Limibacter armeniacum: one gene and its partner. The protein of the gene in region 2 interacts with the protein of the main gene of each other region in a pairwise test. Links are inferred from orthologs where the notes say so. Each region holds a gene or a part of one and is shown on either strand. Other genes may lie near its edges.

Evidence for each region. Proteins that work in one complex are often made in the same cells at the same time.
Region 1: the proteins of rpe (region 2) and eno interact in binary tests that used the Escherichia coli proteins (3 or more experiments, as listed by UniProt). The link is inferred for Limibacter armeniacum from one-to-one orthologs.

The regions. Positions count from the first base shown.
Region 1 is NZ_JBAJNO010000009.1:886,010-893,273, forward strand. Bases 1,470-4,257 are described here. They hold eno (phosphopyruvate hydratase), read right to left. Parts: upstream 3,622-4,257; coding sequence 2,317-3,621; downstream 1,470-2,316. Other genes in these bases: V6R21_RS21440 (TetR/AcrR family transcriptional regulator), read right to left, coding at 1,470-2,015; V6R21_RS21450 (RluA family pseudouridine synthase), read right to left, coding at 4,014-4,257. Also shown: V6R21_RS21430 (porin family protein), read left to right, coding at 1-83; V6R21_RS21435 (hypothetical protein), read left to right, coding at 123-1,343; more of V6R21_RS21440, read right to left, coding at 1,431-1,469; more of V6R21_RS21450, read right to left, coding at 4,258-5,036; V6R21_RS21455 (hypothetical protein), read right to left, coding at 5,563-6,708. UniProt on the Escherichia coli protein: Catalyzes the reversible conversion of 2-phosphoglycerate (2-PG) into phosphoenolpyruvate (PEP). It is essential for the degradation of carbohydrates via glycolysis.
Region 2 is NZ_JBAJNO010000009.1:86,009-93,346, forward strand. What follows is about bases 1,781-4,642. They hold rpe (ribulose-phosphate 3-epimerase), read left to right. Parts: upstream 1,781-2,818; coding sequence 2,819-3,466; downstream 3,467-4,642. Other genes in these bases: V6R21_RS18000 (alpha-amylase family glycosyl hydrolase), read right to left, coding at 1,781-2,234; V6R21_RS18010 (aspartate kinase), read left to right, coding at 3,589-4,642. Also shown: more of V6R21_RS18000, read right to left, coding at 219-1,780; more of V6R21_RS18010, read left to right, coding at 4,643-4,854; V6R21_RS18015 (hypothetical protein), read left to right, coding at 5,067-5,498; V6R21_RS18020 (IS630 family transposase), read right to left, coding at 5,515-6,207; V6R21_RS18025 (helix-turn-helix domain-containing protein), read right to left, coding at 6,225-6,518; V6R21_RS18030 (redoxin domain-containing protein), read right to left, coding at 6,625-7,308. UniProt on the Escherichia coli protein: Catalyzes the reversible epimerization of D-ribulose 5-phosphate to D-xylulose 5-phosphate.

The DNA of each region.
Region 1 (7,264 bases), 800 kb from region 2 along the record:
CAATCAGCATGGCTGTCCCACTTGACCATATTGGACAGGTTTACAACAGGAATTCATACAAAGGCAAAAAGAAGAGAAAATAACCAGCACACATTATGTGTGATATGATAAAAGAATTTAACATGAAATACCATTACATATTTTACATGCTGCTATTGCTGGTGATCTCATTCAGCAACTGCACCGAAGAGCAGGAAGTTCCACTGCCGGAAGACCGTTTTCTAAAAGTATTTCAAAGAGCTACAGACACCCCTGTTTTCCCTATTGCGCATGCGCAGACTGCTGACAATGGCTACCTGATACTGGCCCGTGTGTCTCCAAGAAGTACTTCCAGTTCACCTGATGAGACCATTTCCAGTTTTTATGGTGGGTACTTACTGAAAACAAATGCATCAGGCGAAATGGAATGGGAGAAATTCCTTCCTCAACAATATGTAAACCCCGTAGGTAAAATCTTGATTAATGGTTCAGATGCAAACTTTATCTGTATGGATGCTGCATCACTGGGCACATACATACTTTCAGTGGACCTACTATCTGGAGACCTTACCACAAACCAATATTTCAGTGATTACCAATACCCTTTGGCAACAACATTGACAACTGATGGAGGTATAGTACTTCAGCACTACAATCGAACAAACCGAAGCACAAGGATTGTGAAAATGAATGCAAATGGACAAGAGGTATGGAGTGAAGATATGTCTGTTGAAGAAGATGTAGAAGACGCTCTTTTCAGTCAGTTGGTAGGCAATACTGATATACTCCCATTTTTTGTTGAAGAAGCTAATGGTATGTATCTCGTCAATGGTTTCTATAACTTCTCATTTTCGTTGATGTTCGTCAACGCTGCTGATGGCGTCCGTAAAGGAAGCGTAATTGGCAACCGTTTGAGTAGTGGTATTCGCTCAGCAATCGAGGTGAGTGGCGATGAGTTTGCTATTGCTGTATTTGATCCCTTAGAAACAAACATTAGTCCGTCTATCAATATTGCAACAGTTCAAGACAACAGTATTGCCAGTCTAGAAACAAGTCGATTGCCAGAAATCAGCAACTCCCAAGTAGCTATCTGCAAGACGACACTACAAGGCAAAGATGTTATCTGCTATGCAGTCACGACCAATAGTCAGCAAGTCAAGTTGCTCATCTTTGATCCGGAAAGTCAAACTTTACTAGGGGAGCAATATTATGGTGAAGGGTATGACTTCAATGTACAAGACATCGCAACTACCGAAGATGGAGGCATTAGCATTTTGGCTTCTACCTATGCAATGGGAAGGTTCAACAGTCCTGTCTTAATTAAAATGAGTAAAGAGGATTTGGAAGAACTTACTTCTCAATAAGATTGATATCACTACACTGTTATATAGAAAAAGTCTCAGAAGTCCGTAATTGCTTCTGAGGCTTTTTTGGCTGAAGAGAAACTCGAATTACCCCTTCAATGCCTTTACACAAAGTGTGGTTACTTTATGGGCATCATCACTTGTCAACTTTTCATCTGAAAAGATTCTTTTTACTCGTGACGAAGCATATTCAATTGGAATTGCAGGGAATACTGCCGTAAACTCTTCTATTGAAATGCCAGCGTCTACTTCTTTTGTCTCCTTTCCTTTATCCAACAGCTTCTCAAAAGATTCAGGAATTCGCAAACGCATATCCTTTGACATCAAGAATGTATAATCATTCATCAACATATTGATGAACATCGCTTTTGATGGATTTTCATTCGTCAATTCAAAGATTGCATTAATGAAGTTGAACAGAATCTCTTCCAACGTATTGTAGGTATTCATCATTTCATACACCAGTTGACGGAATTCGTCAATATGGGATGCATAAAGTGACTGCACCAATGCCTGCTTACTTGGAAAGTGTCTATATAGGTAACCGTCTGCTACCTGTGCCCTTTTGGCGATAGACGAAACGGAAGCACCTCCGTATCCCTTGGTTACAACCATTTCTATCGTTGCCTGCTTAATTCTTTCTAACTTTGTTTCGTCTATACTTTTAGCCATAATAAAAAATCAAAAATCAACGTGAATATGTGTTTTGGCGATGATTACGCAATACTCGATTAGAACAAATCTATAAAAATTAACATTTTAACAAAATAGTAAACAAAAAACCCCATGTGATTTTACACGGGACTGTACTATGTTCCTTTTGTATAAAGCTTGTAAGTTAGATAAAAATCATACCAATTTTTATTGATTCGGACATCTAACGAGCGATTCACCCGCTATATAAAAAAGCCTACCATTCGCTTTAAAGGAATGGCAGGCTTTTAATATTATTTTGTCCTCTCAGAGGAGAAGATTACTTGTTGAAGCTAAATTTTTGCTTGAAAGCAGCGAAACCCGGGTATTTTGCTACTTCGCCCAAAGACTCCTCAATTCTAAGCAGTTGGTTGTATTTAGCCATACGGTCAGATCTTGATGCTGAACCTGTCTTGATTTGTCCACAGTTCAAAGCAACTGCAAGGTCTGCAATTGTAGTATCCTCAGTTTCACCTGATCTGTGAGACATTACAGAAGTATAACCAGCTCTGTGAGCCATATCTACTGCTGCAATTGTTTCCGTAAGTGTACCAATCTGGTTTACTTTAATCAGGATTGAGTTACCAATACCTTTCTCGATACCTTCAGACAGACGCTTCACGTTTGTTACAAACAAGTCATCACCTACCAACTGGCACTTGTCACCGACTTTGTCAGTCAGGATTTTCCAACCTTCCCAGTCGTTTTCATCCATACCGTCTTCGATTGAAGTGATAGGGTATTTGTCTACCAACTGTGCCAAGAACTCAGCTTGCTCAGCTGGAGTTTTCACACCACCTTTAGTATCGTTGAATTTAGTGTAGTCGTACTTACCATCAACGTAGAACTCAGCTGATGCACAGTCCAGCGCGATAGTAATGTCTTTACCTGGCTCGTAACCAGCGTTTCTGATAGCCAAAAGAACACTGTCAAGTGCATCCTCTGTAGAATCAAATGCAGGAGCGAAACCACCTTCGTCACCTACAGCAGTGCTCAAGCCTCTATCGTGGATTACTTTTTTCAGGTGATGGAATACCTCACAACCCATTTGGATTGCTTTTGTGAAGTTTGGTGCATTTACAGGCTGTACCATAAACTCTTGGAAAGCAATAGGAGCATCCGAGTGAGAACCACCGTTAATGATGTTCATCATTGGTACAGGAAGCGTGTTTGCTGAAACTCCACCTACGTATCTGTAAAGAGGAAGACCCAACTCTGCTGCTGCTGCATGTGCTACTGCCAGTGAAACACCCAAAATGGCGTTAGCACCCAGCTTTGATTTATTTTCAGTGCCGTCAATCTTGATCATGATATCGTCGATCAGGTTCTGCTCGAATACAGAGTAACCGATCAACTCCTCAGCGATGATGCTATTTACATTGTCAACCGCTTTAGTAACGGCTTTACCCAAGTAAGCATCGCCTTTGTCTCTCAGCTCAACTGCTTCGTGCTCACCAGTTGAAGCACCAGAAGGTACTGCAGCACGGCCGATTTTACCATTATCAGTCATTACCTCAACTTCTACAGTAGGATTACCTCTAGAGTCAAGAATTTGTCTTGCATGAATGTTTTGGATAAAGCTCATTTGTAAGAACTATTATTTGGTTATAAAAATAGATACGACACAATATAGGGCTGAGTATGAGAGAAAAACATGATATATATCAGCATATCTTAATGTCGTTAGGAGCAAAATGGAAAGCTATAAGAGTAGTTATGCCACCAAACACAGCATTGACCTGATTTTCAAACCACAATATAAGTGTTAAAAAACACTTTAATCAGTCAACAAAGCGAAACTATAAGTGTGAAAAATAGTTAAAATTCAATTTCACAACCAACTTCACCCGATTTACTCTGCTATATACAACTGTATCTCTACATAATTTAAAAGAGGATTTCACCCTAAAAAATAAGAGCAGCTCCCTTATGAAAGAGAGCTGCTCAAATATGAAAAGTGCAAATGCACCTTGTGTCTTAATTGTATTGCAGGTAATTATCCCACTTCTCCAAGACAGTTGTCAAATCCTCTGGCAATTCGGTATCAAACTGCATCCATTTCCCTGTTCTTGGATGGACGAATCCTAAAGACTTTGCGTGAAGTCCTTGTCTTGGTAAAATACTAAAACAATTTTCAACAAACTGCTTGTACTTACCTGTATTCACCCCTTTAAGGATTCTGTTACCTCCATACATCACATCTCCAAAAAGTGGATGCCCAAGGTACTTCATATGAACACGGATTTGGTGCGTACGTCCTGTCTCAAGGTTACATTGCACTAACGATACATATCTTAATCGTTTCAGCACCTTGTAATGAGTAACAGCAAACTTACCATAGTTTCCTTCTTCATGGACTGTACTAACACGACGATCCGAAAAACTACGTCCTATAAAATTCTTGACTGTTCCTTGCTCCTCATCTGGCTCTCCCCAAACCAAGGCATAGTAGGTACGCTCAATTGAGTGATCATAAAACTGTCTCGCCAAGTGATTCATAGCCTGCTCAGTCTTGGCAACTACCAGCAGCCCTGAAGTGTCTTTGTCAATACGGTGAACCAACCCTGGCTTATCATCAGCATTGAACGCAGTTGGCAACTGCCCAAAATGATAAACCAATGCATTGACCAAGGTACCATCCCAGTTGTTAAACCCAGGGTGTACGACCATGCCCGGCTCCTTGTTCACCACAAGCAAATCATCATCTTCATATACAACATTAAGAGGGATATTCTGAGGTACTACTTCTGTATCTCCTCTTTGCTGAGGCATTATTACCATTACAACATCTCCAGCCCTAACCTTATAATTAGGTTTAACTGGAAATCCATTTACCAGTACATCTCCATCGCGGATTCCATCCTGAATTCTGTTTCTAGACAGATTTGGGATTCGATTTACCAAAAACTTGTCAATGCGAAGCAGCGCCTGTCCCATATCCACATCGATACGCATTTCGTCGAACTTTACTTCTTCGCCGTCCTGCATATCTCCATCCATGTCAATCTCATTCTGGAACTTATCTACACTGACACCTCCGTACTGGTCATCGGCAGCAACAGGTCTATTCCCCTCGGTCTTTTTGTCTTCAAACTTACCGTTTTCCATAAGGTTGTAAGCAGTTAATTATCAGTTACCTGAAAAATAATATAGTAGTCAGTCTTCAACAGTTGGTATTAATTGCTATTGAGTCATTATTCAGATTACTGACCTTGTATTGAAATTATTCTTGGTTCAATTTAAATGCTAATATCAGCTTTAGAATTTCATCAATTCTACTAAGCTGATTTATTACTGCTGACTCCATCTTAATAGAATAGCCAAAACAGCAAGCACAAACGATTACAAAGATATAGATTATTATCCTTATTTCTACTCTCAGCATTATCACAGCACTCGTTATGCAGAAACGTTATGAAAAACACTTTATAATTCAATCAATCAACAGAAAAGTTGTAAAAAAGAAAGGACAGCCAAACGGCTGCCCTTCTTAATTATACATATAGAAATAATCATGGTGTTGGTACTATTTATGAAAAAGCTTCAGCACTTGTTTCTGGTTACCAGAAATCACTTGTATGACTATAAATCCTTTATATGGTTTATCATTTCCCAATTGAATCACCGTAGCCCCTCTTGACAGTTGAACCTCTTTTTGAGATAAAATCCTCCCTTGCTGATCGATTACCCTAAAGTAAAACCTATCACCTTTAGGGGTAAACAACTCTATGTTAAACCCTCCTGAAGTAGGGTTTGAGATATTACCTATCTCCCATTTAGTAGTTGATACATCTTGATATACCAAAGGGAAATATTCATACTGCCCATTATAATCTACCTGTTTCAGTCTATAGAATACATCTCCAGAAGGTGTATTACTATCTATAAACTCATAATCAACCCTCATTTGCGTATACCCACTCCCTTTGACCTCTCCCAACTTTTCGTAGGTAATACCGTCTGTTGATCTTTCAATTTCAAAATGGCTATTATTTTCTTCTGAAGCTGTAGCCCATGAAAGTTGGACACCTTCACTTACTCCATTGGCTGAAAAATATATCAGCTCAACTGGCAATACAGTATTTCCATCTTTATTGATAAGCAATGGCCCTCCTATTGGGGCAGGATCTGATATTAAGCCACTGTAAAGTAAATTGTCACTACCTGCCTGAATACCTGAGCCAAAAATACTGAACTCAACATCCAATTCTCCACTAGATAATATCAAAATGGCAGAACCTTCAGGCAAATAAATGTCATTACCATCCTCTATGTTCATTTGGTCATTCAGAATAAACAACACGGGGTCTGAGCCTTCATAAACAAATTCAAAACCCAACACAGGGTAAGAACTAAATACCAAAGGGTTTTCAACAAAAACAACATCCCCTTCCCATGTATCCAGTACCTCTTGAAGGTATACCATATCTTCTGAAGGAATGGTACTGCTTGATAGATCGGCAATATCCCACTTCCCGTCTCCCCCTTGGTTTAAATCACTCCAGTTGCTACTTCCCTGCATATATTCATCTAAGGAGTCATTTCCAAAAACACCATTCTTTGGAGAGGAAACTGTTTCACTACTTATATTGATAAAACCATTCTGAGCATTGGCAATACTGACCAAGCATACCAAAGCGGTACACATTAAAACTGAGTAAAGTGTTTTCATGCGGGAGATGAGTTTATAAATCAGGTTGGAATAGAAATCTGGCTTCAATCGCAAATACCATAAAATAACTCCAATAACTTGTCAGAGCTGCTGGTCAATTAGAAACCATAAATGATAAAGAGGAGGTTGCCTGATCAAATAAGAGGGGCTTTTGGTTTAAAACCAGTTTTATAGGATTGATCAGGACACAATTTGAGAGAGTGTTTTTTAAAAGTTAGGCTTTTCATAGTGGTAATAAATGGGTTAATAATTCAGGTTAGTGAATCGAGAGTTAATCTAACAATGTTATATACTGATCGTGTTCTAAAACTGTGGGTATTGATTCAAAACAGATTCTTCAGTATAAAGTACATGGTTGATTTTTGTTAGTAATTTTAAGTAAAGTGAGTTAGGTCTTTACTTAGATGGTTGGTTTCGTTATTTGATAATGTATTAATCTTAATCTGAATATAGGTCGTTGACACCAATTTGTAAATTTTACGTAAGGAAAAAGCCTTTTTTCGATTTATCTCTCAGCTGTAATGTTGCCACAATTACCTTAGTTCTTCTACCAATA
Region 2 (7,338 bases):
AATGAAACTTACTTGAATAATTGATCTCTATCATACAAAAATAAAAACAGATCTTGAATTATTGATAATTATCGTTAAAAAACCGTTAACAAATTGACTCAGATCATTGTTATTTCAATCAGAACATCATACACAATACAGCTCATGTATGATTTTATAGAGAATAAAAAAAAGCTTCACAATTAATGTGAAGCTTCTTAGCTACCTCCTAATGGAGATTAGTCAACTTTTCGGAAAACCTGTACTGTTCTATTTACATTATAGATTTTCAAGTGCTGTTTTTCGTCAGTAAAGAATCTTGAACCGTGACTTACACGTCCAAAACCTCCAAATTCTGGTGCATCCGAGTCCAATATCAACTCATAGCTTCCCCCATCTTGAATATTGAATTCATAATCAGGTATCGAATTCGAAGGATCAAAATTGAACACATAAACCAACTCTCCTTTTTGGAATATTATGGTATGGTTGTTTGCATCCATATTCAAAATTTTCGCTTCCTGAGGAGCCAACACATGATATTTCTTGGCAAGATCAATCATTGCTTTCTCGAAGTTGTTCAGCTTCTGATAACGAAGGAATCCATTATCAGCCAATGACCACTGTCTTCTTGCGTAATGGTAACTCCAGTTGTTCCCTTCCCTTGGAAAGTCAACCCATTCTGGATGTCCGAATTCATTACCCATAAATGTCAAGTATCCCTCTCCACCTAAAGATAAAGTCAGGAATCGGATCATTTTATGCAAGGCAATTCCTCTATCGACAACAATATTGCCGCTAGCATTATCCATCCCTTCATACATCTCCTTGTCCATCAACCAGAATGCGATCGTTTTGTCACCCACAAGAGCCTGATCATGAGACTCTGCATATGCAATCGTTTTTTCGTTCCAACGACGGTTAACCATCACACTCCAGAAATCCCACACATTCCAATCTTCATCACGTTGCTCTTCAAGAATTTTAATCCAGAAATCAGGAATACCCATTCCCAATCGGAAGTCAAATCCTAGTCCACCTTCCAAGACAGGTCTACCCAATCCAGGCATACCACTCACATCCTCAGCAATGGTCATCACACCTTTTCTTACCTCATGAGCCAACTCATTGGCTAACTGTAGATAAGTGATAGCCTCAGTGTCAACCTGCATTCCGAAATAATCATCATAGCTTGCAAAGCCTGCATGACCATGATGATGATAAAGCATAGAAGTAACTCCATCAAAGCGGAACCCGTCAAAGCGGAACTCCTCCAGCCAGTACCTGACATTAGAAAGTAAGAACTGTATTACTTCCCACTTTCCATAATTGAAAATTTTTGAGTCCCAATCAGGGTGATCTCCCTTCCCTCCTGCATGAAAATACTGGTAGTCAGTACCATCATATTCATTCAGACCTTCATTCAGGTTCTTTACAGCGTGTGAATGAACAATGTCCATCACCACTGCAATTCCCATACTATGGGCTTTTTTAATTAAGCTTTTCAGCTCTTCAGGTGTTCCAAAACGGGAAGAAACCGCAAAGAAACTGGATACGTGATATCCAAATGAGGCATAATACGGGTGCTCCTGCACTGCCATCATTTGAATTGTATTATAACCGAGATCTTTAATTCTCGGAAGCACATTGTCTTCAAACTCCTTGAATGTCCCGACACCTCCACTTTCTGTTGCCATTCCAATATGGCATTCATAAATGATTGGTTCCGTTATTTTTGTCGGGTCAAAGCTATCCCCTTCCCATGAAAACGCTGTCTCAGGGTTCCAGAATAAACCAGAGAAGTTAGGAGAACCAGGGTCCTGACCAACTCTTGTCATCATGGCAGGAATCCGCTCCACGGCTCCATTGGCAGCATGTACCAATACTTTTATCTTGCTGTTATGCTTGAGTGAGTGCGCATAAGTATCATCATCAAGAAAGATTTCCCATACTCCACCTTCAATCTGATGAAGCGGGTGACTATTCCGATTCCAGCCATTAAAATCACCTATCAAGAAAAGAGCATGAGCGTTTGGCGCCCACTCACGGTAGTACCACCCTCTTCTTTCCTTGTCATAGTTGAAGCCTAGGAATTTGTGGGCACCAGCAAAGTCGTAGATTGAGCCATAGTGCTGTTCAAGGGCACTTTTGAGCTTCACAAAACGGTCTATTCTGTTTTCGATCTCTTGCACATGCGGCTCCAGCCAAGGATCATCCACCACCAGTTTTGGGAGCTTCTGTTTAGTTTCCTTCATGGTCAAAAAATAAGTTGTAATGTTTTTAAGGACGATAAATGATATTTGTTAGTTCAGTTTAGCGTTGGGCTACTTAAAATTGAGTGAAAGACCTCTTCTTATTTATATTATTATCGCACTCAACAGATAGCTTAATTGATATCAAAAGACTGTCCTAATAGGGTTAACGATCCAGCTTCTCTCTCAGAATATTACAAATCATCAAGTAAAAAGCTGTAAAACGACATTAATAGTACTTTTAATGCTTTACCATTAGGTCAAATAGCCTTTCGTTTCTCACAAGTTTACAATTTTAAATTTAATTAATAATAAAAAAGCAATAATCTGACTTAATACCAAATCGGTATTGTACTATTCTTTTCCCCAAACATCCATACATTTTCATACAAACAACCGATTGCAAGTTAAGTAAGCAAGATTCAACACTGTAGATACATCAATCACCTAATGATTGAGACTTTTTTATTCTTTTTTTAAAATCTCTATTCTTAACAAATTCATATTACTACTTGGAATGTTTGCACAACCCCCATCGATTCAACTATCTTTGCCGTATTATTTGAACGAGACTGAAGACTACGAGCATGAAAACGATTATTGCACCATCAGTGCTGGCAGCTGATTTCGCCAACTTACAGCGCGATGTGGAAATGATTAATGATAGCCAGGCTGACTGGTTTCATATCGATATTATGGATGGCGCATTTGTGCCAAACATTTCATTTGGTATTCCTGTGACTGAAGCGATTAACCGTCACGCAAAGAAACCTCTTGATGTTCACCTGATGATCAACAATCCTGATCAGTACTTGGAGGCATTCAAGAATGCAGGTGCAGAGATGATCTCAGTACATATTGAGGCTTGTACACACCTACACAGAACTATTCAAAAGATCAAAGAATTGGGCTGTTGGGCAGGCGTTGCAGTAAACCCTCATACCTCTATTACACTTCTGGAAGACATCATCGAAGACCTTGACTATGTTTGTCTGATGTCTGTGAACCCTGGCTTTGGTGGTCAGAAGTTCATAGAGAAGACCTATGACAAGATCAGGGCACTGAAAAAGATGATCGACGAGAAGGGCAGCAAAGCTCGTATCCAAATTGATGGAGGCGTGGATGAAGGTAACGCTGCCAAACTGATAGAAGCAGGTGCTTCGATTCTGGTTGCTGGTAGCTATGTTTTCAAAAACGAGAATCCGAAACTGGCAATTGAAAAGATCAAGATCTGATATAAGTAATCATAAAATGGGTGTGTTGTCTAAGGGCAACACATCCTTGTTTTTCACCCTATAACCTCCATTGAAGCAACCCCACCCTTTTTTTAATATTCAAAGCCCTTAATTGAAAAAAAATGAAAGTATTTAAGTTTGGAGGAGCGTCTATCAAAGATGCAGATGCTGTTAGAAATGTAAAGACAATCATCAGCGAATATTCGGATAAAAGAAACCTTCTGGTTGTTGTATCTGCTATGGGCAAGTCCACGAATGGTCTAGAAGCTATTCTGGAAGCTTACCATAAGGGTGATGACTACAAGCCGCTGATTGAGGAAATGCGCAATTTCCACCTTGATATTTCTCGTGAGCTTTTCAACAACCAAGAAGCTACCATCTTCAAACAGCTGGATCAACTATTCTTCTTGCTGGAAAAGAAATTGACATCAGGTATCGAAGATAAGGATGAACTTTATGACCAAATCGTATCTTTTGGTGAGCTGATTTCATCACATATCATTTCTGCTTACCTGAATCAAGAGGACGTACCGACTCAATTTATTGATGCCCGTATCTACATTCAGACAAGTGAGACTTGGAGAGAAGGTCAAGTGGATTATGACTGGACAGAGCAGATGATCAAAGCTGAACTTCCTGCAATTCTTGATAAGCAAGTAATCCTGACTCAAGGTTTCATTGGCGGAACAATCAGCAACCGTACTACTACTTTAGGACGTGAAGGTTCTGACTTCAGTGCTGCCATTTTTGCACATTGCCTTGATGCTGATGGGTTGACTATCTGGAAAGATGTTCCCGGCATTATGAATGCTGATCCTAAACGTGTTCCTGATGCGACACTATATGATAAGCTGTCATACAAATATGCAGCGGAAATGACTTACTATGGAGCCTCAGTGATACACCCAAAAACGATCCGCCCATTGGCGGTAAAAGGCATTCCTCTTTACGTTAAGTCATTTGTACACCCTAGTGACCCCGGTACCGTAATTGGGGATGTGGAAATGAAAGACAATACCAAGACGGCTTATATTTTCAAGAAAAACCAATGTCTGATGCGCTTTGAGGAAAAGGACTTCCTAAACGTCAACAAGGCACACTTGGGAGTGGTTTTCAATGAACTTTCTAGGTACAATATTAAGCTGAACCTGACACGCAACAGTGCACTTTCATTCACAATCTGTGTAGATTACAATGAAAGCAACATCCAGCGTGTGATCAATGTGCTGTCAGACCATTTCTATATTTCTACCTTGAATCACCTAGAACTGATCACGGTCAGAAACTATACTGATGAAGCGATCAAAGGATTGGGCATTGACCCTGCTACTATACTGATCGAACAAAGAACAGATGACAATTATCAGGTTGTAAAAAAGGCAGATTAATCCATCGCTTTTTTTAACTTTTCTGATAAAATCACATATTTGTAATCATCGTCCTGACATTAGGACTTCCAACATGGAGCAATTGACTAAGACATTATATCCTATTCTTTTGCTCCATGTATTTAAGGAAATCACGTTGTCAAGTATGATAACCGATTTCCTATCAATCTCAATTTATCACACAACAAAAATGTCTCTGACATCTTATGACCATGAACACCGAAGCTATTGAAAAGGCGCTGATTGAAATCATTAAAAAAAGATCTGAACTGAATCAACTGAGCTACGAGGACGAAAAGTACGACGAAACTGAGGATGCGCTCCATGATTTGGAAGACGACTTTGTAGATGATCACGGTGACACACTTGAGGATATCCTTTCAGACGTACATGATGACCTATGCCCTGACATCGACGTTCTTTCTCCGTTGAGCTATATTGCCCAACAATATGTTCAGACTGGCGAAAATGCAATGGGACCTGAGTATGACGTAACTTTTGACCAAGGCGTTTTCGTAGAGGTTGATGATTATTTAGGTAAACCAACCAAACTGGTAATCATCCCAAATCCTCTTAGAATCATCTTGAACATAGACCGCCAAAACAGAGAGCTTGTGTGGTCAAAAGAGACTAAAAAGCAGTAATCGCAATATTAAGCAACTATTGAAATGAAATGGAGAATTTCTCTCCTATGTTTTCAAGGATATAGATTATCTGTTTTTCTAGGTCTTGTTTAGAGGTATAAGCATACTTAGGCAACCATGTATATTTTATTTCTTTCCAGAGTCTTTCAATCAAATTAAGCTCAGGAGAATAAGGAGGGATAAAGAAGAGTATAAGTCCTTTATCCCTCCATTTTTCGATTTGTTCCTTGAATCTATGACTTCGATGTGTAGGTGCATTGTCTAACACGACAATGGTTGGACGAATTATGTCACTGGCAAAGCGATCAAAGCACTCAATAACTATTTCAGAGTTGGCAGCCCCTTGAAAGAGAAAAGACTTGAATGATTGTGTTCTACTCATAAACCCGAGTACGGTCAGATTTGCACTTGGCACGGAAGGAAGCAATATCCTTTTACCTTTTAGTTGCCATGCATAAGGCACACTTGGGATAAGGTTGACGCCCATTTCATCAAAGAAATAAAGATCGATTCTTCCCTGCTCCTCCTTTTTCTTAAGTGTATTCAGCCATTGGTGGGCTTTTTCAAAGTCTTCCTGATTCCGTTTATGCAGCAAGCTTTTGCGGCTTCTTTTCCATCGGTAACCCCATTTCTTCATCCAACGTCGTAGCGTTGAGACTTTCACCCACTTTTGACAATGCTCCTTGATGTAGGTTTGAACTCTTGACAAGCGCTGTACGCCATCCTTTAGGAAATCAATGATTTTTTTTCCTCTGACGCCTTGAAACTTTTGCGGGGATGCTGCTGTGGCTTGCTATCATACAGACCTGAAAAGCCGTGCTGTTGCCAATGCTGAATCCAACGGCTAACCGTTTCGATTTTATTCACTTGCAAGATCTCAGTTAACTGTGTAAAGTTAAAGCCTTGGGCGTAAAGCAGGACTGCATGAGAACGGAGGCGTACCCGTGAGGAGGTATCGTACTTATACAGCTTTTCGAGCTTGCTGCGATCTTCTGGTGTCAGAGTCAGTTGTGGTTTCATGATATCACAACAAAACTTCCGTTTTCAATTGTTCCTCTGCTTATTTGCACATAAAAAAGCCCTGTTCAATACAAGATGAACAGGGCCTTTTTATGATTTCATTATTTTATTGAGCCTTGATCGAACACCCAATAGCTTTAGTTTCTGCTACACTTACCTCAGTACCTGAAACCAATGCCTCTACTGCATCAGCTACATACTTTTCAGTTGCCTTTGAAGCATCCTTGTAATTGTTGTCAATAGCACCAATGTATTTTACAACCAGCTTATTGTTTTCCTTATTCAGTAGGTAAACATGCGGTGTTCTTGTTGCTCCATAAACAGGGTAAACTTCCTGACCTTCATCAAACAGGTAAGGGAATGTAAAACCTTTATCAGATGCTCTCTCCTTCATTTTATCAAATGAGTCTTCTGGTTGAAGAGAAGGGTCATTCGGGTTGATCGCAATTACTGGATATCCCTTGTCCTTGAACTGCTTGTCCAGCTCGATAATTCTATCTTCATATGCAACCGCATAAGGACAGTGGTTACAAGTAAAGATGACAATAAAGCCTTTTGCATCTGCAAAATCATTCATTGAGACCATTGTTCCATCTATATTCTTCAGACGGAAATCCGTAGCCTCATCCCCTACTGAATATCCAGCAGGCTGAGTTTCTTCAGCAGATGCTTCCGTTGCTGTTGCTACTTTAACTTCTTGCTCTTGGGTATCTGCAGATTTTTCCGCAGTCTTGCCGCAACCGACAATTGCCATTACAGCCACTGACAAGATTAATGTTACTTTTTTCATTAGTTCTAGGAATTAAGGAGTTGATGATAA